DNA from 2 places in the Streptomyces sp. NRRL S-1813 genome. Region 2 is predicted to be linked to the other one. Evidence: riboswitches for the same ligand, from Rfam matches in the RefSeq annotation. Region 2 holds a riboswitch; the other holds the start of a gene.
What was found. Region 2 has a riboswitch for cobalamin ahead of IF67_RS0130425 (prenyltransferase/squalene oxidase repeat-containing protein). Riboswitches for the same ligand answer to the same signal wherever they lie in the genome.
Positions count from the first base shown of each region.

Region 1: linked by a shared signal. The riboswitch ahead of metE (5-methyltetrahydropteroyltriglutamate--homocysteine S-methyltransferase) and the one ahead of IF67_RS0130425 (prenyltransferase/squalene oxidase repeat-containing protein) in region 2 are both predicted to bind cobalamin.

Region 1 is NZ_JOHB01000031.1:25,007-29,357, reverse strand. Features, by position in the region: gene IF67_RS0131110 (aldo/keto reductase) at 1-663, opposite strand, end outside; cobalamin riboswitch at 827-1,015, shown strand; gene metE (5-methyltetrahydropteroyltriglutamate--homocysteine S-methyltransferase) at 1,185-3,509, shown strand; gene lysA (diaminopimelate decarboxylase) at 3,781-4,351, opposite strand, start outside.
Region 2 is NZ_JOHB01000029.1:77,759-82,109, reverse strand. Features, by position in the region: gene IF67_RS0130425 (prenyltransferase/squalene oxidase repeat-containing protein) at 1-1,203, opposite strand, end outside; cobalamin riboswitch at 1,372-1,551, opposite strand; gene IF67_RS0130420 (MBL fold metallo-hydrolase) at 1,773-2,867, opposite strand; gene IF67_RS0130415 (aldehyde dehydrogenase) at 3,139-4,351, shown strand, end outside.

The DNA of each region.
Region 1 (4,351 bases), on a different contig from region 2:
GCGGTACTTGCCGGTGAGCCGGCCCGCCGCGAGCGGCGCCCAGGCCAGCACGGCCAGGTCGAAGGCGCGGGCCTGGGGCAGCAGTTCGCGCTCCGGGGTCCGCTCCAGCAGGTTGTAGCGCAGCTGCGAGCCCGCGAACGCGGTCCAGCCGCGCAGCTCGGCGAGGGTGTTCGCCTGCGCGATCTCCCAGGCCGGCCAGTCCGAGACGCCGACGTAGAGCACCTTCCCCGACCGGACCACGTCGTCGAGCGCCCGCATCACCTCCTCCACGGGCGTGAAATTGTCCCGTGCGTGCACCCACAGCACGTCGAGGTGGTCGGTGCGCAGCCGGTCCAGGCTCGCCTCCACCGACCGGACGAGGTTCTTGCGGTGGCTGCCCGCCGCGTTCACATCGCCTTTGCGGGTCGCGCAGGTGTACTTGGTCGCCAGGACGAAGCTGTCCCGGCGGCCTTCGAGCAGCTCCCCCAGGATCCGCTCCGAGGCGCCGTCGGTGTAGTTGTTGGCGGTGTCGATGAAGTTGCCGCCCGCGTCCGCATACGCGTCCAGGATCCGGCCGCTGGTGTCCTTGTCCGCGCCCCAGCCCCAGTCCTCGCCGATGGTCATGGTGCCCAGGCTCAGCTCGCTCACCCGCAGACCGGTCCTGCCGAACAGTGTGTAGCGCACGTCGTTCCCTTCGATCGGAGCGGCTCTCCGGTGGTGCGCTCACGCTAGGAGCTGGAGCGCGCTTCAGCGCAAGGCGCGGCCCGGCGGCGGCGTCCGGTTCCGGCCGCGGCCGGGCCGCGGGCCGGGCGGGACGTCGACGGCATGCCCTAGGGTGGCCGCAGCAACTGGTTCGCCCCTGCCCGCCAGGCAGGCGCGTCGCAAGAGGGAACCCGGTGGAAGTCCGGGACTGCCCCGCAGCGGTGAGTGGGAACGACCGCCGTCATACGCACTGGGCCCGGCCGGGTCTGGGAAGCGACGGCCAGTAGATGTCCGCCTTCGGCGGACGTGCCCGCGAGTCCGAAGACCTGCCAGTGCCCCCGCGCGACCGGTGCGCGGGGAGATCTCGGTGACCTCGAGGGCGGGTCGGCGGACATCAGACGGGCACGACGCGGCAACGCGCCGGGGTCCGTCCGGTTTGCCGTCCCTTCGCGTCCTCGACCCGTCCCGGGGTCCATGGAGACATACTCGCGAAGGAGAGTTCCGTGACCAGCACGTCCGCAGCCGCGGCAGCACACGCCACCGTGCACGGCTATCCCCGTCAGGGGCAGCACCGTGAACTGAAGAAGGCCATTGAGGGCTACTGGAAGGGCCGCGTCGGCGCCGACGCCCTCCGCAGCACCGCCGCCGAGCTGCGCCGCGGCAATTGGCAACAGCTCGCCGAGGCCGGCGTCCACGAGGTGCCGACCGGCGACTTCTCGTACTACGACCACGTCCTGGACACCAGCGTGATGCTCGGCGCGATCCCCGCCCGGCACCGCGCCGCGGTGGCCGCCGACCAGCTGGACGGCTACTTCGCGATGGCCCGCGGCACGCAGGACGTGGCGCCGCTGGAGATGACCAAGTGGTTCGACACCAACTACCACTACCTGGTACCGGAGTTGGGTCCGGACACGGTCTTCGCCGCGGACTCCGCCAAGCAGGTCGCCGAGCTGACGGAGGCACTCGGTCTCGGCCTCACCGCCCGCCCGGTCCTCGTCGGGCCGGTGACCTATCTTCTGCTGGCCAAGCCCGCGCCCGGTGTCGCGGCCGGTTTTGACCCGTTGACGCTGCTCGACCGGCTGCTGCCCGTCTACGCCGAGGTGCTCGCCGATCTGCGGGCGGCCGGCGCCGACTGGGTGCAGCTGGACGAACCGGCGCTGGTGCAGGACCGCTCCCCCGCCGTGCTCAACGCCGCGGCCCGCGCCTACCGCGATCTCGGCACGCTCGGCGACCGCCCGCGGCTGCTGGTCGCCTCGTACTTCGACCGGCTGGGCGAGGCGCTGCCCGTGCTGGCCAAGGCGCCCGTCGACGGACTGGCGCTGGACTTCACCGGTGCCGCGGCCGGCAACCTCGGCGATCTGGCGGCGGTCGGCGGGCTGCCCGGCAAGCGGCTGGTGGCCGGTGTCGTCAACGGCCGCAATGTGTGGATCAACGACTTCGAGAAGTCGCTGGCCACGCTGGGGACGCTCCTCGGCCTGGCCGACCGGGTCGATGTCTCGTCCTCGTGCTCGCTGCTGCACGTCCCGCTGGACGCCGCCGCCGAGCGGGACATCGACCCGCAGATCGCCCGCTGGCTGGCCTTCGCCCGGCAGAAGACCGCGGAGGTCGTGACGCTGGCGCGTGGCCTGGCCCAGGGCACCGGCTCCATCGCGGCCGAACTCGCCGCCAACCGCGCCGACTTGTCCTCCCGGGCGGGTTCGGCGCTCACCCATGACCCGGTGGTACGCGCCCGTGCCGCGGCCGTCACCGACGCCGACGGCCGCCGTTCGCAGCCGTACGCCGAGCGGGCCGCCGCCCAGCGCGCGCACCTCGGGCTGCCACTGCTGCCGACCACCACCATCGGCTCGTTCCCGCAGACCGCCGAACTGCGCACCGCCCGCGCCGATCTGCGGGCCGGGCGGATCGACACCGCGGGGTACGAGGAGCGCATCAAGACCGAGATCCGCGACGTCCTCGGCTTCCAGGAGAAGGCCGGCATCGACGTCCTGGTGCACGGCGAGCCCGAGCGCAACGACATGGTCCAGTACTTCGCCGAGCAGCTCACCGGCTACCTGGCCACCCAGCACGGCTGGGTGCAGTCCTACGGCACCCGCTACGTCCGCCCGCCGATCCTGGCCGGGGACATCTCCCGCCCCGAGCCGATGACGGTCCGCTGGACGACGTACGCCCAGTCGCTCACCGACCGGCCGGTCAAGGGCATGCTCACCGGTCCGGTCACCATGCTCGCCTGGTCCTTCGTCCGCGACGACCAGCCGCTCGGCGACACCGCCCGGCAGGTGGCGCTCGCCCTGCGCGACGAGGTGAACGACCTCGAAGCGGCCGGGAGTTCGGTGATCCAGGTCGATGAGCCCGCGCTGCGCGAGACGCTGCCGCTGCGTACCGCCGGCCATGCGGAGTACCTGGCCTGGGCCACCGAGGCGTTCCGCCTCACCACCAGCGGGGTCCGCCCGGACACCCAGATCCACACCCATATGTGCTACGCGGAGTTCGGCGACATCCTTCAGGCCATCGACGATCTCGACGCCGATGTCATCAGCCTGGAGGCGGCCCGCTCCCATATGCAGGTCGCCGGGGAGCTCGCCACGGCCGGCTATCCGCGCGAGGTGGGGCCCGGTGTCTATGACATCCACTCGCCGCGCGTACCGGACGTGGACGAGGCAACGGCACTGTTGCGCAAGGGACTCGGTGCGATCCCTGCCGAACGGCTGTGGGTCAACCCCGACTGCGGTCTGAAGACCCGCGGCTGGCCCGAGGTGCGCGCCGCCCTGGAGAACCTGGTCGCCGCGGCCCGCGAGATCCGCGGCGGTCTGCCCGGCGCGGCTTCCTGACGAGGGCGGGCCGGGGCCGGCGCCCGTGGGGGGCCGGCCCCGGCCCGTGGCTCACCGGAGCCGCGAACGGTGCCGGCTGTAGCCGAGGTACACGGCCAGCGCCAGGGCGAGCCAGCCGGCGAACATGAGGTAGGTGGGCAGCGGCAGTCCGGCGAGCGCAGGAGTTGGTGGCGCAGGCCCGGTCGGGCGAGGGGTGGTTGGCCGGGCAGTACATCGGTGGGTCGCACAGGGGCCTCGATCCGGGGAGGGGCGGGAGCCCGTCAGGGGTCCGTCAGGGCAGGTCGCGGCGCATCAGGTCCGCGTAGGTCTCGCGTCGTACGACGGGGCGGGAGCGGCCGTCGCGGCAGAAGACGACCGGTGGACGGCGGGCCGCGTTGTAGTTGTTGGCGAGGGAGTAGGTGTACGCGCCGGTGGCCGGGACGGCGATCAGGTCCCCGGGCCGCGGGTCCTGGAGGAACACGCCCGTGCTGAGCACATCGCCGGACTCGCAGTGCCGGCCGACGACACGGCACCGTTCGCCGGGGGACCCGTCGGCGGGGGCCCGCACCCGGGTGGCCACGGTCGCCTCGAACCGCTGCCCGTACAGCGAGACTTCGAGGTTGTCCCCCATCCCGCCGTCCACGGCGACAAAGGTCTCGCCGCCGGACCGCTTGACCGTCACCACGCGGTAGAGCGAGACACCGGCCTCCGCGACCATCGACCGGCCCGGCTCGATGATGACCCGGGCGCCGGCCGGCAGCAGCTCGTCGGCCGCGGCGGTCAGCGCGTCGAGGTAGGCCTCGATCCCCGGCGGCCGGTCGTCGTACGTATAGCGGGCCCCCAGCCCGCCGCCGAGGTCGTAC
Region 2 (4,351 bases):
CTTGGTGTCCTTCTTCGCCGCGGCGGCCGGCTCGGGGCCGGTGGCGTTGAGCGCGGCCACCAGGTCGGTGCCGCCGAAGGAGCGCGGGTCGGTGCCGGTGGCGTGCGCGACCAGCACCAGCTGGGCGTAGGCGGCGGGGCCGCTCTGCTTCGCCCAGTCAGCCGAGTTCTTCTCCAGCCACTTCAGCGGCTTCGCGGCGGCGGCGCCGTGTGCGCCGGCCGCCAGCGCCACCACGGCGTCGGCGGTGTTGCCGACGTCGGGCTGATCCTCCGCGCCCGGCATCGCGGAGAGCAGATGCTGGCCGTTCTCGTCGAGCTGTGCGACGAGGTAGGCGTCGCCGGCCTCGGCAGCCTGTGCCGGGTCGTCGGCGCCCGCCTTCTTGTCCCCCTTGCCTTCCTTGTCCCCGTCCTTGCAGCTCAGCGGCTTGACCGGGGTGTCCGCGCCCTTGCCGGCCGGCTCGACGACGAAGCCCCTGCCGCGCGCTCCGGTCGCCGCGGCCGCGGTGGCGTCGGCGTTCGGGGCCGCCCCCTTGAGCTGGAAGGCGAACGCGCCGCGCCCGTCCCCCTTCGCCGCACAGCCGAGCTGGAAGGTGAGCAGCCCGTCGTAGGGGGTCTTGCCGCCCTTCTTCGACGTCACGGACTGCGGCTTCTCGCCCGCCGCCGCGAGCGCGCCGATGACCACGGAGGTGGAATTGGCATCGCTGGCCGAGCCGGCCATCGAGCTCCAGCCGCCGTCGTCGTTCTGCACCGACTTCAGCCAGCTCACGGCCTTCTTCACGGCGTCGCGGTGCCCGCCCAGCGCGGCCAGCGCCTGCACCGCGGCGGCCGTCGGGTTGGTGTCCCGCAGGGTCTTGGCGTCGCAGGGCTTGCCCGGCTCGGCACGGAAGGCGGTGAACGAGCCGTCGGCGCACTGCTGACCGGCCAGCCAGTTCACGGCAGACGCCGCGGGGCGCACGCCCACGGTGTCCTGGGCCAGCAGTGCGAGCGACTGCCGCCAGACCCCGTCGTACTGCGGGTCCTTGGAGCCGTACAGCCCGTCGGGCAGCTTCTTGGGGGACGCGGACGGGGAGTCGGCGTATGCGGCGGGGGCAGCGGCCGCGCCCAGCACCAGCACGGCCGCCAGCGCCGTGGCGGCGCGGCGCGCCAGGAAGGCGACGGAATGCGTCAAAGGGGCCTGGTGAGCCATGGAAGCCATGGGGGCCATCGGGTCGGTGCCTCTCGGGTCGGGTCGCGGCGGATGCTACGCAGCCGCGCTCGGCCGGCCACCCGCGCGCCGATCCATGGATCGGGCACGGTGGCACCGGGCTCAGCTCCGTATACCTCGACGGTGCCGCGCACCGGCCGTCCGCACGGGCGGCGGCTTCGGTGGCGGGAGCCTTGGTCGTGCCCGGTCGGGTGCTCCGGCTCGTACGGCCGTCCACACCGGGCCGGGGGCGCGGTGCGGAGGGGCCGTCCTCACGGTTGCGGGTCAGCGCCGGATTTCCACCGGCTTTCCCCGATCGGGTACGGATGAAGTTGTCCCGCACACCTTAACCGGCGCCCGTCAGGGCACTCGCTCGCACGTACGAGCCGGCACCGCGCCGGGCGGAAACCAGCCGCGCCCGGGAACGAACCAGTGCTGTCCCCGCCACGAACCGGCTCTGTCCCCGCCACGAACCAGCGCTGCCCCCGCCACGAACCGGCCGCGCCCCCGTGTGCGAACCGGCCGCGCCCCGGGGACGGATCAACGCTGCCCCGCCCACCGGGCAGGACCGAGCGCCCGCGTCCCCGCCCTCACACCGCCTGGTACCGCACCGGATCGGACCCGGGCACCCGCTCCGCCTGTCCCTGCTTCACCAGACGGCGCAGATGGGCCTCCGCCTCCGAGACGGCGATATTGCGGGAGGCGTAGGGAATCTGGTCCCAGGGGCGGTTCCACTCCATGGCCATGGCGAGCTGCCAGGCAGTGCGGGGCTCGCGGAGCAGCGCCCGCAGCTGGGAGAGCCGTGCTTCGTGGTGGGCGAGGAGCTCGCGGACACGTCCGCCGGCGTCGGTGAAGGCGTGCTGGTGGGCGGGCAGCACCTCGGCGGGGGCGAGCCGGCCGACGTGGGCGAGGGAGTCGAGGTAGTCGCCCAGGGGGTCGGGGACGCCCGCCGGGCTCGCCACTTCTCGCCCGCTCCCGGCTTCGCAGGGGGAACCCCCGTCGCCCTCCGGGTCCTCGTACAGGCCGATGTGCGGGGTGATGCCGGGGAGGAGATGGTCGCCGGAGAAGAGCCGGCCGAAGCCGCGGGACCCGCCCGAGGGGTGCTCCTCCTCCAGATGGAGGCAGACATGCCCCGGGGTGTGCCCGGGTGTCCAGATGGCGCGCACCCGGCGCCCCGGCAGATCGAGCAGCTCGCCGGGGCCGATGTCACGGTCCGGCAATGCGGCCCCCTGTCCGGGCAGCTTCCGGCCGCGCCCCTCGGCGCGCGCCTTCCGCAGCGGTGCCAGATGCCCGTCCGGTGCGCCCGCCGCCGCGAGCCGGGCGGTCAGCCGGTCGAGCCACCGGCCCGGATCGGCCTCGCGGGTGCGGCGGACCACGGCGGTGTCCGCGGCGTGCATCGCGATCCAGGCGCCGGAGGCCTCCCGCACCTTGGCCGAGAGTCCGTGGTGGTCGGGGTGATGGTGCGTGATCAGGACGCCGTGGAGATCGGCGAGGGCGAAGCCGCAGGCGCCGATGCCGGCGACGAGGGTGTCCCAGGAGTCCGGGTCGTCCCAGCCGGTGTCGATGAGCGCCGGGCCGCGGTCGGTCTCCAGGAGGTGGACGAGGGTGTGGCCGAGCGGGTTGTCCGGGATGGGGACGGCGATGCTCCACACCCCGCCCTTGTGGTCGGTCACCTGCGTCGTCATCCCGGTCCCCTCTCGGTGTGGCATACACCTGGTGCCCGGCCCTCACTATAACTAGAACGGGTTTCATTGCGGCTCGAAGTACCCCTTCCTCTCGGGGGAGTTGGTATTTGGCCGGCGCCGTGGACTCCTCCAACTAGAACTGGTATCAGTTCTGATGCAGTGCGTGATCCTGACGCCACGTCAGGAAGCATCCCGGGGCCGACTCGTCCGGGAGCCCCAGGAACCGTCAGGGATCGCCGAACAGGCGGCCAACCCGCAGGAGGCGGCAGCGATGAGCGACCTCGTCGAGCACGGAAAGCTCTACATAGGCGGTGAGTGGGCCGATCCGGCCGCCCGGGACACGATCGAGGTCGTCTCGCCCCACACCGAGCAGGTCATCGGCCGGGTGCCGCATGCCTCGCGCGCCGATGTCGACCGCGCGGTGGCCGCGGCCCGTTCGTCTTTCGACTCCGGGGTGTGGGCGAACGCGCCGTTGGCGGACCGGATCGCGGTGGTGACCCGTATCAAGGACGCCTTCGCCGCCCGCAGCGAGGAGATCGCCAAGGTCATCAGCTCCGAGAACGGCACGCCCTTCACCTCGGGCGTCATGGTGCAGTCGCTGGCCGCGATGCTGGTGTGGGACGCGGCGCTGACGGTGGCCCGTGACTTCCCCTTCGAGGAGCGGCGGAACGGGGTGCTGGGTCCGCTGCTGGTGCGGCGGGAGCCGGCCGGGGTGGTCGCGGCCGTGGTGCCGTGGAACGTCCCGCAGTTCACCGCCGCCGCCAAGCTCGCACCGGCACTGCTGGCCGGCTGCTCGGTGGTGCTGAAGGTGTCCCCGGAGACCCCGTTGGACGCGTACCTCCTCGCGGAGATCGCGACGGAGGCCGGGCTGCCGGAAGGGGTGCTGTCGATCCTGCCCGCGGACCGCGAAGTCAGCGAGTACCTGGTCGGGCACCCGGGTGTGGACAAGATCTCGTTCACCGGATCGGTGGCGGCGGGCAAGCGGGTCATGGAGGTCGCGGCCCGGAATCTCAGCCGCGTCACGCTGGAGCTGGGCGGGAAGTCCGCGGCGGTGATCCTGCCGGACGCGGATCTGGACGCGGCGGTGGCCGGCATCGTGCCGTTCGCCTGGATGATCAACGGTCAGGCCTGTGTGGCCCAGACGCGGATCCTCGCCCCGCGCAGCCACTACGACGAGATCGCCGAACGGTTCACCGCGGCGGCATCCGCGCTCACCGTCGGCGACCCGCTGGATCCGGCCACCGAACTCGGCCCGCTGGTCGCCCGCCGCCAGCAGGAGCGCTCACTGGACTACATCGAGCTCGGCCGGAAGGAAGGAGCCAAGCTCCTCACCGGCGGCGGCCGGCCCCAGGGGCAGCCGACGGGCTGGTACGTCGAGCCGACCCTCTTCGGCGAGGTCGCCAACTCCATGCGGATCGCCCGCGAGGAGATCTTCGGCCCGGTCATCTGCCTGCTGCCGTATGACGACGAGGCGGAGGCGGTAC